DNA from 2 places in the Rhizobium sp. WYCCWR 11152 genome. Region 2 is predicted to be linked to the other one. Evidence: riboswitches for the same ligand, from Rfam matches in the RefSeq annotation. Region 2 holds a riboswitch; the other holds the start of a gene.
The links. Region 2 has a riboswitch for S-adenosylmethionine ahead of G9X67_RS22845 (O-succinylhomoserine sulfhydrylase). Riboswitches for the same ligand answer to the same signal wherever they lie in the genome.
Positions count from the first base shown of each region.

Region 1: it holds a riboswitch for S-adenosylmethionine, as region 2 does, so the genes downstream of both, metA (homoserine O-succinyltransferase) here and G9X67_RS22845 (O-succinylhomoserine sulfhydrylase) in region 2, are expected to answer to the same signal.

Region 1 covers NZ_JABFCP010000020.1:308,326-316,098, reverse strand. Annotated here, with positions in the region: gene G9X67_RS28960 (MDR family MFS transporter) at 1-407, opposite strand, end outside; gene G9X67_RS28955 (MarR family winged helix-turn-helix transcriptional regulator) at 524-1,051, shown strand; gene G9X67_RS28950 (thiamine diphosphokinase) at 1,109-1,765, shown strand; gene G9X67_RS28945 (ABC-F family ATP-binding cassette domain-containing protein) at 1,769-3,586, shown strand; gene G9X67_RS28940 (DUF5666 domain-containing protein) at 3,707-4,336, shown strand; gene G9X67_RS28935 (ABC transporter ATP-binding protein/permease) at 4,408-6,297, opposite strand; SAM riboswitch at 6,412-6,489, shown strand; gene metA (homoserine O-succinyltransferase) at 6,538-7,461, shown strand; gene G9X67_RS28925 (aldose epimerase family protein) at 7,688-7,773, shown strand, end outside.
Region 2 covers NZ_JABFCP010000011.1:267,007-274,779, reverse strand. Annotated here, with positions in the region: gene G9X67_RS22870 (aspartate aminotransferase family protein) at 1-853, shown strand, start outside; gene argF (ornithine carbamoyltransferase) at 896-1,810, shown strand; gene G9X67_RS22860 (Hsp33 family molecular chaperone) at 1,901-2,893, shown strand; gene G9X67_RS22855 (hypothetical protein) at 3,027-3,614, shown strand; gene apaG (Co2+/Mg2+ efflux protein ApaG) at 3,819-4,211, opposite strand; gene G9X67_RS22845 (O-succinylhomoserine sulfhydrylase) at 4,495-5,679, opposite strand; SAM riboswitch at 5,722-5,800, opposite strand; gene G9X67_RS22840 (2'-deoxycytidine 5'-triphosphate deaminase) at 5,873-6,967, shown strand; tRNA gene G9X67_RS22835 (tRNA-Gly) at 7,027-7,100, shown strand; gene G9X67_RS22830 (DUF995 domain-containing protein) at 7,233-7,742, opposite strand; gene G9X67_RS22825 (glycoside hydrolase family 26 protein) at 7,761-7,773, opposite strand, start outside.

The sequences.
Region 1 (7,773 bases), on a different contig from region 2:
TCGAACAGGTCGGCGTTGACGGCGAAGATCGATACCATGATGCCGCCGCCGCCAAGGCCCTGCAGCACACGGGCGGCGATCAGCGTGTCCATCGAGACCGCAAGGCCGCAGACTGTAGATCCGACGGTGAAGATCATGATCGCCGTCATCATCACGTATTTGCGGCCGAACAGATCGCCGAGCTTGCCGTAGACCGGCATGACGGCGCTGAGCGACAGGAGATAGGCCGAGCCGATCCAGCCGAAGCGCTCGAGATGGCCGAATTCGCCAACGATCGTCGGCAGCGCCGTGGAGACGATCTGATTATCGAGCGTCGCCATGAACATGGCGGTCATCAGAAAGAAGAAGAGGATAAGCCGGCGACGAGGATCCGTCACGAGCGGCGCAGGCGCGAGTTGCATGTCCATGGGAGGCATCGTTCCGGGTTGACGTGCTTTTATGTGCAAACAGCATATAGTTGTCAATGGCACATTAATGACATCGGCATATTCAATTTTTGAATCGGCTCTGTTATGGTCCTGTGATGAGCGACGTCCTGACCAAGACCCCTTCTGTGGAGCCGGCCGAGCCGGATCGTGAAAACGTGCCGCGTATCGGCCGGAGCATGGCGCGCATGCGGCTGATGACCGGGCGGCGGCTGATCGGCCGGCTGGCGATCCAAAGTGCTGCACCAGGCCTCGAGCTTTCGCATCTCGACGTGCTCGATGCCGTGCGCAGGGCGCAGCCTGCCGGCGAGGTCACGGTCGGCATGATCGCGGAGATGCTGCGCATCGATCCGTCACGGGCAAGCCGGGTGGTGGCCGACATGGTCGGGCGCAACGTGCTGCGCCGCGAGGCCTCGCAGGCCGATGCGCGGCGGATCGTCGTCGTCATGACCGAGGTCGGCCAGGAACTGCTTGCCGAGATCGTCGCGCAGAAGCTTGCGATCATTTCCGAAATCGTTTCCGACTGGCCGCAGGAAGATGTCGAGCGCTTCGCAGCGCTTTTCGAGCGCTTCATCGGCGGCTACGAGGCGGTTTTCCTGTCGCGCGACAAGGATACACCGGGCTGAGGCAGACGCCGTCGTTCGCCGGCCCTTCCCCTCGACCCCTCGTTTGCGCTAAGGGCAATGCCCATGAGCCAATCCACCTTCACCATTCTCCTCGGCGGCGAACTCAGCCTGACGGATCGCCTGCGCGATGCCATCGAAGACAGCCGCTTCATTGCGGCCGATGGCGGCATGCGGCATGCGGCAGCACTCGGTATTACGCCGGAGCTCTGGGTCGGCGATTTCGATTCGACGCCTGATGATCTCGCGGATGCATTTCCCGATGTGCCGAAACAGCCCTATCCGGCTGCGAAGGCGGCGACGGACGGTGAAATCGCCGTGGCGGAGGCAATCGCGCGGGGCGCGCGGCGGCTGATCCTCGCCGGTGCGCTCGGCGGTGAACGTTCCGACCACGCGCTTCAGCATCTGCTGTCGGCCGTCAGCCTGGCGGAAGAGGGTTTCGAGCTGCTGCTGACCTCGGGCAAGGAAGAGGCAGCGCCGCTGGTTGCCGGTACGATCGAACTGGACCTTCCCAAGGGCAGCCTGTTTTCCGTACCCGGATTCAGCGAGCTGAGAGGGCTTTCCATCGAAAATGCGCGTTATCCGCTCACGGATTTCCACCTGCCTTTCGGCTCGTCGCGCACCATTTCCAATGTTGCGGAAGGCAAGGTTCGCTTTTCGCTCCGCAGCGGCCGGGCAATCGTGCTCGCCCGGCCCTATGATCTTTCCGGAGTCTGATTTTTGGCCCCTCCCATTCTGAAACTCGACGATATCTTCCTGAGCTTTGGCGGTGCACCGCTTCTGGCGGGTGCTGGCCTGCAGATCGAGCCCGGTGACAAAATCTGTCTCGTCGGGCGCAACGGCTCGGGAAAATCGACGCTGCTGAAGATTGCCGCCGGCCTGGTCGAGGCGCAGTCCGGCGAGGTCTTCCGCCATCCTTCCTCGACGGTGCGTTATCTCGAACAGGCGCCGGATTTTGCCGGCTTCAACACGGTGCAGGCCTATGCCGAGGCCGGCCTCGGGCCAGGCGATGACCCCTATCGTGTCACCTATCTGCTGTCGCATCTCGGGCTGAGCGGCGATGAAGACCCCAGAATGCTGTCCGGTGGCGAATCGCGGCGCGCAGCCCTTGCCCGCGTTATGGCACCCGAGCCGGACATTCTTCTGCTCGACGAACCGACCAACCATCTCGACCTGCCGACCATCGAATGGCTGGAAGGCGAGCTGCAGAAGACACGCAGCGCCTTGGTGCTGATTTCGCATGACCGGCGTTTCCTCGAAAAGGTCTCGACGGCAACCGTCTGGCTCGACCGCGGCACCTCGCGGCGACTCGACAGAGGCTTTGCGCATTTCGAAGCCTGGCGCGACCAGGTGCTGGAGGCCGAGGAGCTGGAGCAGCACAAGCTCGGCAAGTCGATCGAGCGTGAGGAGCACTGGCTGCGCTACGGCGTCACGGCGCGGCGCAAGCGTAACATGCGCCGTCTCGGCGAGCTGCAGACGATGCGCTCGAACTATCGCGGCCACAAGGGGCCGCAGGGCACGGTGCAGGCGACGGTTTCGGACGCGCAGGAATCCGGCAAGCTGGTGATCGAGGCCGACAAGATCACCAAGAGCTTCGGCGAGCGGGTAATCGTCACGCCGTTTTCGATCCGCGTGCATCGCGGCGACTGCATTGGTCTCGTCGGACCGAACGGCGCCGGCAAGACGACGCTGCTGAAGATGCTGACCGGGCAGCTTTCGCCCGATAGCGGCATCGTCAAGCTCGGCACCAATCTGGAGATTGCGACGCTCGACCAGAAACGCGAGGATCTCGACCCCGAGGATACGCTTGCCAACTATCTGACGGATGGGCGCGGCGAAAACCTGCTCGTCAACGGCGAGCAGCGCCATGTCACCGGCTATATGAAGGAATTTCTGTTCCAGCCGGAACAGGCGCGTACGCCGATCAGAAACCTCTCCGGCGGCGAACGCGCCCGGCTGATGCTGGCGCGCATCCTTTCGCGCCCGACGAACCTCTTGATCCTCGACGAGCCGACCAACGATCTCGATATCGAAACGCTCGATCTCCTGCAGGAGATTGTCGCCGGTTTTCCCGGCACCGTCATTCTCGTCAGCCACGACCGCGATTTCCTCGACCGCACCGTGACCTCGACGATCGCACCCGCCGTGCCGGATGCGCCTGATGGTCGCTGGATCGAATATGCCGGCGGCTACTCGGACATGCTTGTACAGCGCAAGGGCGCGCTCGAGGAGCGCAAGAGAGCCGAGAAGGCGGCGGAGAAGCCGAAGACGCAGCAAGCAACAGCGTCAGGCAGCTCGAAGGTCAAGCTCTCCTTCAAGCAGAAATTTGCACTGGAAAACCTGCCGAAGGAAATGGCGAAGACCGAAGCCGAAATCGCCAAGCGCGAACAGCTGATGGCAGATCCCAATCTTTTCACGCGCGATCCCGCAGCCTTCAACCGGCTTGCCGGGGAGATGGAAAAACTGCGCGCCGGCCTGACTGACATGGAAGAGGAGTGGCTGGAGCTCGAAATGCTGCGGGAAGAGCTGGAAGGCTGAGATTTTCTCGAGGCTGAAGGCTCACTTTTCCTTGATTCGTCAGTGTGTCGTCCTGCGGCATAAGGTGCCGTCCGGCAGCCGGGGATATTGCCGATCGCAATGGCGACAAGGAAAAGTCATATGTCTCGCAAGCCTCATTCCCGTTTTCTCACAGCACTTACTGCCGGCAGCCTCGTTGCGCTTGCCCTGTCGCAAGCCGCACAGGCGCAGGATGCCCAGCGCATTCGTGTTCGCGGCGCAATCGAAAGCCTCAGCGGCGATACGCTCGTCGTCAAGACGCGCGAGGGCAGTGATGCGACGGTCGCGCTAAAAGCCGGCTGGAAGGTCGGCGGCATCAGACAAGCCTCGGTCGAGGATATCAAACCCGGCGATTTCGTCGGCGTCGCTTCGCTTCCGAAGGGCACGGGCCCGGATGGGGCGATCGAGGTGCTGATCTTTCCGGCGTCGATGAAGGGAACCGGTGAGGGCAACCGTCCCTGGGATGCGCAGCCGAACAGCCAGATGACCAACGCGACTGTCAGCAACGCCGTCAAATCCGTCGACGGCCACACGATCACGCTGACCTATCAGGGCAAGGAAAAGACCATCTCGATTGCCGATGGCACGCCGATCGTGACGTTGGCGCCTGCGACCAAGGATGATCTGAAGCCCGGCGCCGGCGTCGTCGTCACCGGCGAGAAGGCGGCGGATGGCAGCATCTCGGCCAGCCAGATCGCCGTCGGTCTCAACGGCGTCATACCGCCGATGTGACCAGCGGCTCAAATCCTTGTCTTATGCGTGCCGTCATCCCAAAACCGCTCCACACTTTTGGGCGGCATGCATTAAAGCGCCGGCGCGGGCACGGCGGCAGCGCCCGCACTGGCGCTGGCGCCGGTCTGGACGGCAGGCGGCTCCTCGGATGCTGAAGGCAGCGCCTGCAGATGCAGCACGCGCGGCCTCAGCGCCTCGAGATAGGCCTCGGAGCGGCCGATATAGATCATGCCGCTTTCGGGCATCGAGGTGAGCAGTTTGGCCATCGTTTCCTGTAATTCCGGCTCCATGCCTTCCAGCACTTCGTCGAAGATGATCCAGCGCGGGCGCACGAGAAGCAGCCGGGCAAATCCGATCGCTTTCTGCTGGTCGCCGTCGAGCATCTTGTCCCAGCGGGCGCGGGTATCGAGCCTTGCGATCAGCGAATGGAGACCAACCTTGTCGAGGGCCGCCTCGACGGCGGCTTTCTCGTAGGCTTCGGGACGTTCGGGAAAGGCCAGCGCCTCGCGCAGCGTGCCGCCGGGAACATAGGCAACCTGCGGAACGAAGAGCATGTCGTCGATTGGCGGCAGGCCTATCGTGCCGCTGCCGCACGGCCAGAGGCCGGCCATCGCCTGGAAGAGCAGCTTGCGATTGACGCTGTGATCGCCGTTGATCATGATCTTTTCGCCGGCCTTGATCACGACATCGGTTTCACGCAGGCGAAAACCGCCGCATTCCTCGATGTCTTCGCCGACCTTGGCGACGATCACCACATCCTTCAACGTCAGCGTGTCGGGCGCGGCGTTTTCATAGGCGATGCTGTCCTTGAGGTCGAAGTCCTCTTCCATCTCGACCAGCGCCTGGCGGAAATCGGTGACGCGCATCAGCGTGGCGCGCCATTCGGCGATCGGGCCGAAATTGGAGACATACCAGCGCAGCGCCGTGTTGACCTGGTTGAAGGCACCGACCGACATCATCAGCTGGCCGAGGGTGAGGCCGCCAGAGAAATAGGCGGGGGCGGCAACGATGATCGGGATGACGATCACCAGCCAGCCATAGCCGGCCGAAACCCAGGTGAGATTGGTATTGGCCATGGCAAGCCGCTTGACGACTGTCAGGACCGAGCTGATGTCGGTGTTGATGCGCCGGCGTTCGTTCTCCTCGCCGCGGGCAACAGTAATTGCCGGCATGTTCTCATTGGCATGCATCAGCGTGAAGCGAAGCTCGGCCTCTTTCGAAAAACGGTCGGCATTGAGCTTCACCAGCTTCCGACCGACGACCTGGCTCAGCACCGAGGCGGAAGCGGCATAGAAAATCGCCGCCCAGACCATGTAGCCTGGAATGGAGAAGCTATGGCCGCTGATGCGGAAGATGAAGCCGCTGGAAAGTTCCCAGAGCACGCCGATGAAGCTCACCAGAAGAATGGTCGACTGCAGCAGGCCGAGAACCAATCCCGTCGTGCTTTCGGCGAGGTTGCGGGAATCTTCGTGCAGGCGCTGGTCCGGATTGACGCCGATCAGGCCGCTGGAGGCAAGCCGCAGCGCCCGCTTGCGCTTCAGCCACTGGTCAACCAGATCGCGGGACAAGCCTTCGCGCATATAGAGCGCCGTCATCTGATTCAGCCAGGCCTGCAGCACGTTGAGCAGCAGCAGTGTGCCGGCGATCATCGCGAAGATTTCGAGTTGGTGGAAGAATTCGCCGAGGTCGCGGCGCTCCAGCGAGTCGTAGAAGGGCGCATTCCACTCGTTCAAAATGACCTGGCCGTAGGACGTCGCCAGGATAACGAGGATCAGCACGGTCGCCAGAAACAGCACCTTGCCACGCACTTCCGAATTCCAGAATGCTGAGAACATGACGCCGAGGCGATATGTCAGGCTTAAATCATACCCTACCCTATCCTGCCTCCGGATGCCCGGCCTCCCCTCGATTTTATCTGCCATTACGCTTTTCCAAATCGCCCATACCCTTATAAATAACATGGTGGCGTTACCGGTCTATCAACAGATTCTATCAGTCATTAAAGTGTGATGATGCTTGCATGAGTCTCTCCTGCATGTATTCGCCAGTTGATTCGCAATCCGACTGGGTCTAATTAAGGCCTCCGTGGTGATTTGGCCGGCCGGCTTGCAGCCACGTTAAAAAAGTCGCTAAAGGGCCGCGTGCGGACCGGTAGCGATTTTTGTCGCCGCCGGTTTTTTGTTTTTGATCGAGTGACCGCAATGCCCATCAAGATCCCCGATACGCTGCCCGCCTTCGAAACCCTGGTTCAGGAGGGTGTGCGGGTGATGACCGAGACGTTGGCGATCCGTCAGGATATCCGACCGTTGCAGATCGGGCTGCTCAACCTCATGCCGAACAAGATCAAGACCGAACTGCAGATGGCCCGTCTCGTCGGCGCCTCGCCGCTGCAGGTGGAGCTGTCGCTTATCCGTATCGGCGGCCACAAGGCGAAGAATACGTCCGAGGACCATCTGCTTGCCTTCTACCAGACCTGGGAAGAAGTAAAGCACCGCAAGTTCGACGGCTTCATCATCACCGGGGCGCCGATCGAGCTTTTGCCCTATGAGGATGTCACCTATTGGCCGGAGATGCAGGAGATTCTTGACTGGACGGAAACGAACGTCCATTCGACGATGAACGTCTGCTGGGGCGCGATGGCGGCAGTCTATCATTTTCACGGCGTTCCGAAATACGAGCTGAAAGAGAAGGCCTTCGGCGTCTACCGCCACCGGAACCTGAAGCCTTCCTCGATCTATCTCAACGGCTTTTCCGACAATTTCGAAGTGCCGGTGTCGCGCTGGACCGAAGTGCGCCGCGCCGATATCGAGAAATCCGAAAGCCTGGAGATCCTGATGGAGTCCAGCGAAATGGGCGTCTGCCTCGTGCATGAGAAGAGGGGCCGGCGGCTCTACATGTTCAACCACGTCGAATATGATTCCACGTCGCTTTCCGACGAGTATTTCCGCGACGTCAATGCCGGCGTGCCGATCAAGATGCCGCACAATTACTTCCCGCATAACGATCCGGCGCTTGCGCCGCAGAACCGCTGGCGCAGCCATGCGCATCTTTTGTTCGGCAACTGGATCAACGAAATCTACCAGACGACGCCCTTTGATGTGGAAGAGATCGGCAGCGATCTCTGACCGTTGCCGATCACGCCTGGAGCCGATGCCGCCGCACCACTGCTGTGGCTTTTCTTTCTGATCCGCCGGTTGCGGATCGAAGCAAATCCGGGCAGGTTCCTGTCCTGAAGCCTACCACACCGCGCGTCTTCGTCGGACGTGCAATGCACACTTTCAATCGCTGCACATTCCTCAAATCGATTCCGAATTGAGGAATTTTCAGCAGGGACAGAATGGACGGTCGATCATGTCGGATAAGTTGGAGCGGGACGTTTTCGGGCAGACGCAGGCGGGCGAGACCGTCTATCGCGTCGTGATCAAGGGCGGCGGGCT
Region 2 (7,773 bases):
GGGCCATCCCGAGCGCTTCCATATCATCACCTTCGAAGGCGCCTTCCACGGACGGACGCTGGCGACGATCGCTGCCGGCGGCCAGGAAAAATATCTCGAAGGTTTCGGCCCCAAGGCGCCGGGTTTCGATCAGGTGGCTTTCGGCGATATCGAAGCGGTCCGCGCCGCGATCACCGAGGCGACGGCCGCCATCCTCATCGAGCCGGTGCAGGGCGAGGGCGGCGTCCGTCCTGCCACGCCTGAGTTCATGAAGGCGCTTCGCCAGCTCTGCGACGACAACGGCCTGCTGTTGATCCTCGACGAGGTCCAGACCGGCGTCGGCCGCACCGGCAAGCTCTTCGCTCATGAATGGTCGGGCGTCACCCCCGACATCATGGCTGTTGCCAAGGGCATCGGCGGCGGTTTCCCGCTCGGCGCCTGTCTTGCCACATCAGAGGCCGCCTCCGGCATGAAGGCCGGCACGCATGGCTCGACCTATGGCGGCAATCCGCTTGCCATGGCCGTCGGCAGCGCCGTGCTCGACATCATTCTTGCCGATGGCTTCCTCCAGCAGGTGCGCGACGTCGCACTTGTCTTCCGGCAGGGCCTCGCCTCGCTGAAGGATCGTTATCCCGATGTGATCGAGGATATCAGGGGCGAGGGCCTTTTGCTCGGCATCAAGGCTGCCGTTCCCTCAGCCGAACTGCTGCAGGCGATCCGCGCCGCCCATCTGCTCGGCGTGCCCGCCGGCGATAATGTCATCCGCCTTCTTCCGCCGCTCGTGGTCACCGCCGAGGAAGCCCGCGAGGGCCTTGCCCGCGTCGAGCGCGCCGCCGAGAGCATCCGCGCTTCCAAGATCAAGAAGACGGCTTGAAGAAATTGCCGCCTTCGGGCGCAGCACAGGTAAGAAGACGATATGAGCCCAAAACACTTCCTCGATCTTTCGGCAGTCACATCAGCCGATCTCAGAACCATCATGAACGATGCGCTTTCCCGCAAGCAGGCCTTCAAGGCAGGCACGGGCGACAAGCCGCTCGCCGGCAAGATGCTGGCGATGATCTTCGAGAAGCCGTCGACGCGCACCCGTGTCTCCTTCGACGTCGGCATGCGCCAGCTCGGCGGCGAAACGCTGTTCCTGTCCGGCACCGAGATGCAGCTTGGCCGCGCCGAGACGATCGGCGACACCGCCAAGGTGCTGTCGCGCTATGTCGATGCGATCATGATCCGCACGACCGACCATAACCGGATGCTGGAGCTTGCCGAGCACGCGACCGTGCCCGTGATCAATGCGCTGACGGATGACACCCATCCCTGCCAGATCATGGCCGATATCATGACCTTCGAAGAGCACCGCGGCCCGATCAAGGGCAAGACCATCGCCTGGACCGGCGACGGCAACAATGTGCTGCATTCGCTGGTCGAGGGTGCCGCGCGTTTCGGCTACCGCATGAACATGGCCGTACCCCTTGGCTCCGAGCCCAAGGATCACTATCTGAACTGGGCCCGCAATGAGGGCGCCGAAATCATGCTCTGCCATGATGCCGACCGTGCGGTCGCCGGCGTCGATTGCGTGGTGACCGATACCTGGGTCTCCATGAATCAGGAACATCGGGCCCGGGGTCACAATGTCTTCCAGCCTTATCAGGTCAACGCGGCCTTGATGGCCAAAGCCGGCAATGATGCATTGTTCATGCATTGCCTGCCCGCCCATCGCGGTGAGGAAGTGACTGATGATGTGATCGACGGTCCGCAATCCGTGGTCTTCGATGAAGCGGAAAACCGTCTTCATGCGCAGAAGTCGATTCTTGCTTGGTGCCTGGGCGCGATCTGAACCATAATCGGACGTCGCGAGAGACAGACTCGCGACCGCGTGAGCGAAGGGCACGCTGGCCCATCGCTCTGAAACTAGGAGTGAAAAGCCATGGCAGAAGCTGCAGCCGCCCTCGGCCAGTTCGATTTCGCCGGCGATGACCATGTCGTCCCCTTCCAGGTGGAGGGGCTGGATGTGCGCGGCCGCGCCGTCCAGCTCGGCCCGATGCTCGATGCCATCCTCGAGCGCCATCATTATCCCGCACCCGTTGCCCGGCTGCTTGCCGAAGTCGTCGTGCTGACGGTGCTGCTCGGCACGTCGCTGAAGTTCGACGGCAAGTTCACGGTGCAGACCAAGGGCGACGGCCCGGTCGATCTTCTCGTCGCCGATTTCTCGACGCCGGAAAATGTCCGCGCCTATGCCCGTTTCGATCAGGCGCTGCTCAACAAGGCCGTCGAGTCAGGCGAAACCGAGCCTGAGCAATTGCTCGGCAAGGGCATTCTCGCCTTCACCATCGACCAGGGCAAGTTCAGCCAGCCCTACCAGGGCATCGTTCCGCTCGACGGCACCACGCTGGAAGAAATTGCCGGCGTCTATTTCCGCCAATCGGAGCAGATCCCGACGCGCGTCCGTCTCGCCGCGGCCGAACTCTTCGACCGTGACGATGCGGGAAAGCCGCGCCATCGCTGGCGGGCAGGCGGCCTCGTTGCCCAGTTCCTGCCGGAAGCGCCGGAGCGCATGCGCCAGCCGGATCTCCACGGCGGCGACGGCGACACCGGCAGCCGCCCGCATGGCGAGGACGATGCCTGGCTCGAAGCACGTTCGCTGGTCGAGACCATCGACGCCGATGAACTGACCGACCCCCTGGTTGGTACCGAGCGGCTGCTGTTCCGCCTGTTCCACGAGCGAGGCGTGCGCGTCTACGAACCGCGCGCCGTCTTCGACCGCTGCAGCTGCTCGCGCGACAAGATCAAGGGCGTGCTGAAGGGCTTTTCGGCCGAGGAGATCGAAGCCAGCCAGGAAGATGGCGAAATCGCCGTCACCTGCGAATTCTGCTCGACCACCTATCGCTTCGAGCCGGCCGAACTTCAGCCGGCTGAATAGGCGCGGTTAAGGACACACACAGCGAACAATAAAAGATTAGCGATGATACAGCACGGTGACTCGACTTTGCGTAGTCACTGTGCACCTATTCTGTTTCATTGGTTCTGGCCTAAGAAAGCGGGATGGGGCGTTGATGCGACTTTTGTTTTTTGTACTCGCACTCATAGCTGCGATGCCACGATTGAGCTTGGCTGATGACGAGACAGTCCAATGGAAAGAAGTCGGCGGCTGGAAAGTGGTCGTCGACAAGACTCTAGGCAACGGCTGCTTTGTTCTGACTTCCTTTGAAGACGGCACGGTTTTTCGTCTTGGCTTCAATTATGTCAAAAAGGAAAGTCCTTTTTACATTCTGATCGGAAATGTAAACTGGAAATCCTTGGAAGACGGCAAGCAGTATCCCCTTGAATTTTATTTAGATCGCTCAAAGTGGACGGTTGATGCGAGCGCCGTGGACCTTGATGGCTTTAAGGCATTATGGATCGACTTCAAGGATTCGAGCTTGGTTGCCGAGTTCGCTCGTAAATTGAGCTTTCGCGCGACCTTTAATGGAAAAGAGATTGTTGCCCTGAGTTTAAAAAATTCCGTCAAGGCAACCGACGAGATGCTCGCCTGCCAAAAAGCGGTAAATGCTGCCGTTGCCCAACAGCCGGCACCGCCACAATCAAAAGATCCATTTGAAGCAAAGCCAGGTACTCAGGCCTCGGATCCTTTTGACCTTTAAAGCATGTCTCGCCAAAGTGTGCAGCGGTTTTGCTGCAAAGACATGCGAAAAACAAAGACCTAAAGTGCGGTACGCGAATCTGAAGGATCGCGACGCGCTTTAGTAGATGACTGATGAAAATGACGTCTGGATCCCTTGCGCCCGATAGGACGCGCTTAGGCCTTCTGCCGCCTTCAACCCGCGCTCGATTTTGGGATCATGCGTTTAGTTAAGCACCCGCAGCAGCCCCGGGGAGTCCAGCGAGAAGGCGGGGATGTCGACATCGAACATCTCGCCGTCGTCCGTTTCCATCTGGTAATGGCCGAACATCAGCCCTGAGGGTGTGTCGAGCGGGCAGCCGGAGGAATATTCGTAGGTGTCGCCGGGGCTGAGCCGCGGCTGCTCGCCGACGACGCCGGGGCCGGTCACCTCGTCCACCTGGCCGTTCTGGTCGGTGATGTTCCAGTAACGGTTGACCAGCCGAACGGCTATGCCGGAATTGTTGCTGATGACAATCCGGTAACCCCAGACATAGCGGTCGTCTTCCGGATCGGATTGCTCCTCCAGATAGAACGGCTCGACGACTACTTCGATCTCTCTTGTGAGGGCGCGATACATGCCTTGCACCTTAGTCAAGATATGTTACCCGTATCTTATAAGAGGCCCTGTCCGTCAAGAAACGGAACAATTATCATCGCTGAAATGGCTGTGATCCGAGGGGTTTTCGATCGTTAAGCCTAATTGTCAGTGTTAATTCCGTTTCGGAACGCCGCGGCGAGCGAACTTGTTCCCCCCGGTCTCACCTTGGTGAGATCCGGCCTCACCCAGTGAGGTCCGGCACGGCCTCACCTTGGTGAGATCCGGCCGAACCCGGGTGGGGTCCGGCCGTCATGACTGTCGATCAGGCCGAGACCTTGGCAAGCGCCTTCGCGAAATCCTCGATCAGGTCGTCGGTATCCTCGATGCCGGCCGAAAGGCGGACCGTACCCGGAGAAATGCCGAGTTCGGCGCGTGCCTCTTCGGTCAGGTTCTTGTGCGTCGTCGTTGCCGGATGGGTGATCAGGCTCTTGCTGTCGCCGAGATTGTTGGAGATCTTGATGATCTCGAGCGCGTTCTGCAGCGCGAAGGCCGCATCCTTGCCGCCCTTCAGCTCGAAGGCGACCAGCGTCGAGCCGCCGGTCATCTGCTTGGCGATGATATCGGCCTGCGGATGGTCCTTGCGGCCGGGATAGATGACCTTGGCGACCTTGCCTTGCTCGGCCAGGAAATCGGCGATCTTCGCCGCATTCTCGGTCTGCTGGCGCACACGCAGCGGCAGCGTCTCGATGCCCTTCAGCAGCGTCCAGGCATTGAACGGCGACATGGCCGGGCCGGTATGGCGGAAATAGTCGTGCAGGTTCTCGTCGATCCATTCCTTGTCGGAAAGGACGACGCCGCCGAGGCAGCGGCCCTGTCCGTCAATATGCTTGGTGGCGGAATAGACGACGATATGGGCGCCGAGCTCCAAGGGCTTCTGGAAGAGCGGTGTCGCGAAAACGTTGTCGACGACGACCTTGGCGCCGATCTGGTTGGCGAGCTTGGCAACGCCTGCGATATCGATCACTTCGAGCGTCGGATTGGTCGGGCTTTCCAGGAAGAACACCTTGGTCTTCGGCGTGATCGCCTTTTCCCAGTTCGCCAGATCCCGGCCGTCGATCAGCGTGCAGTCAATGCCGTATTTCGGCGCCAGCGTCTCGACGACCCAGCGGCAGGAGCCGAACAGGGCACGCGCGGCGACGATATGATCGCCGGCCTTTAGCTGGCAGAGGATCGCCGCGGTGACGGCGGCCATGCCGGAAGCGGTGGCGCGGGCGTCTTCGGCGCCTTCCAGCATGCACATGCGCTTTTCGAACATGTCGTTGGTCGGGCTGCCGTAGCGGGCGTAGATGAAGCCCTCCGTCTCGCCCTTGAAGCGGGCTTCGGCCGCCTCCGACGTCTCGTAGACGAAGCCTTGGGTGAGATAGATTGCCTCGGACGTCTCGCCATATTGCGAACGCAGCGTGCCACCGTGGACGAGTTGGGTTGCCGGGCGCCAGGTCTTGCTCATGCCATCACCTTCACATAACAAAAAAACCGGTCGCAAAAGCAGACCGGTTTCAACCCGGTCTTTTTAGCCACTTATTTAACGTGGCTGCAAGCCGACCGGCCAAATCACCACGGGATAATTCTGCAATACTGCTGTTAGCTGCTTGCGTCAATTCCCCGAGTTTGGTTTTGTCGGCGCAAATGATGGATGAGGCATGATGGCTCGCGAAACGGGAATTCTGGCGGATCGCGCGATCTCCGCGCTGTTCGAAACGGGGCGTCTGATCTCCGAGCGGGAGCTGGACCGCGACCAGATCCAGCCGGCAAGCCTCGACCTGCGCTTGGGCGGCAAGGCTTTTCGCGTGCGCGCCAGCTTCATGCCCGGCCCCTCGCATCTGGTATCCGACAAGCTCGACCGGCTGAGCCTGCATGTGATCGACCTCTCCGAAGGCGCGGTGCTTGAAACCGGCTGCGTCTATATCGTGCCGTTGATGGAGAGCTTAGCGCTGCCGGCCGAGATGTCGGCATCGGCCAACCCGAAGAGCTCGACCGGGCGCCTCGATATCTTCACCCGCGTCATCACCGATTACGCCCAGGAATTCGACAAGATTCCATCAGGCTATTCCGGCCCGCTCTATCTCGAAATCAGCCCGCGCACCTTCCCGATCGTCGTGCGCCGCGGCTCACGCCTGTCGCAGATCCGTTTCCGCGTCGGCCAGGCCCTGCTCGGCGAGCCGGAACTTTTGAAGCTGCATGAAAGCGAGACGCTGGTTGCCAGCAAGCTGCCCAATGTTTCCGGCGGCGGCATTGCCCTGTCGATCGACCTCGCCGGAGACAAGGACGGCCTGATCGGCTATCGCGGCAAACATCACACTGCCGTCGTCGACGTCGACAAGAAGGCCGAGCACGACCTCTTCGATTTCTGGGAACCGCTCCACAGCCGCGGCCGTAACGAGCTGATCCTCGATCCCGATGAGTTCTATATCCTCGTCTCGCGCGAGGCCGTGCATGTGCCGCCGGATTACGCAGCCGAGATGACCCCCTTCGATCCGCTGGTCGGCGAATTCCGCGTCCATTATGCCGGCTTCTTCGATCCGGGCTTCGGCCATGCGCCTGCCGGCGGACGCGGCAGCCGCGCGGTGCTCGAAGTGCGCAGCCACGAAGTGCCCTTCATCCTCGAAGACGGCCAGATCGTCGGCCGCCTCGTCTACGAACATATGCAGGAAAAGCCCGCCAGCCTCTACGGCTCCGGCCTCGGCTCCAACTACCAGGCCCAGGGCCTGAAACTCTCGAAACACTTCCGCATCTGAAGCGTTGCACCCGGCGCGACTTGACAGCGGCCCCCATCTGTTGGAAATCTCGCATCATCGCGGGTGTAGCTCAATGGTAGAGCAGCAGCTTCCCAAGCTGAATACGAGGGTTCGATTCCCTTCACCCGCTCCAGCTGCCCCGGCCGTCCGTTCGCCGCCTTTTGAAGGCGCTTCGCAATCTTTTATGAAAAGGGTTGCGCGCAGGCATCGGCTCCTACAAGGATACAGATGGCGCCTCGGCCGCGCGCAACCCCTAGCTTCGCCTTTATTTGGTCTTACTGACGCTCGTCTCAATCCTCCCCAATTGAGACCTCACGTAGTCGCCGTGGCGAAGCTTTGCGAATTCGTCGGTGGCTTGTGCCGGTGCGCTCTTGAAAACGTACCATTCACCGTCCGGTTCGCGTTTCTGATAGATCAGGCCGCCCTTCTTGCGGTGGCTGAAGCAGGTGATTGCCGTCGCCGTTCCGGTCTTGGCGTGCCAGTCGGCGTTGAAGCAGAGTTTCCCCGACTCCGTGATGAACCAGCGGCCCGTGCCGAAGGACGGCGAGCCATTTTCCCGCGACCAGGCGGTAAAGCGACGCGCCTTTGCGGAGAAGTAGCCGGCGCCGGCTTTCCACATCCAGGAATTCTGGTTGTAGAGCCGATAGATTTCCGCGCTGCTCATCGGCTTTGCGGTCTCGATCCCCGCAGGCTCATTGGTTCCGGCAGCGGACGCGGCCGTGGCGATACCGCTGGTCAGGGCCGCGGCCAGGAACATTTTTTGAAGCATGGACATGTTCAGGTTCCTTCTTGTTCAATTGATGCTT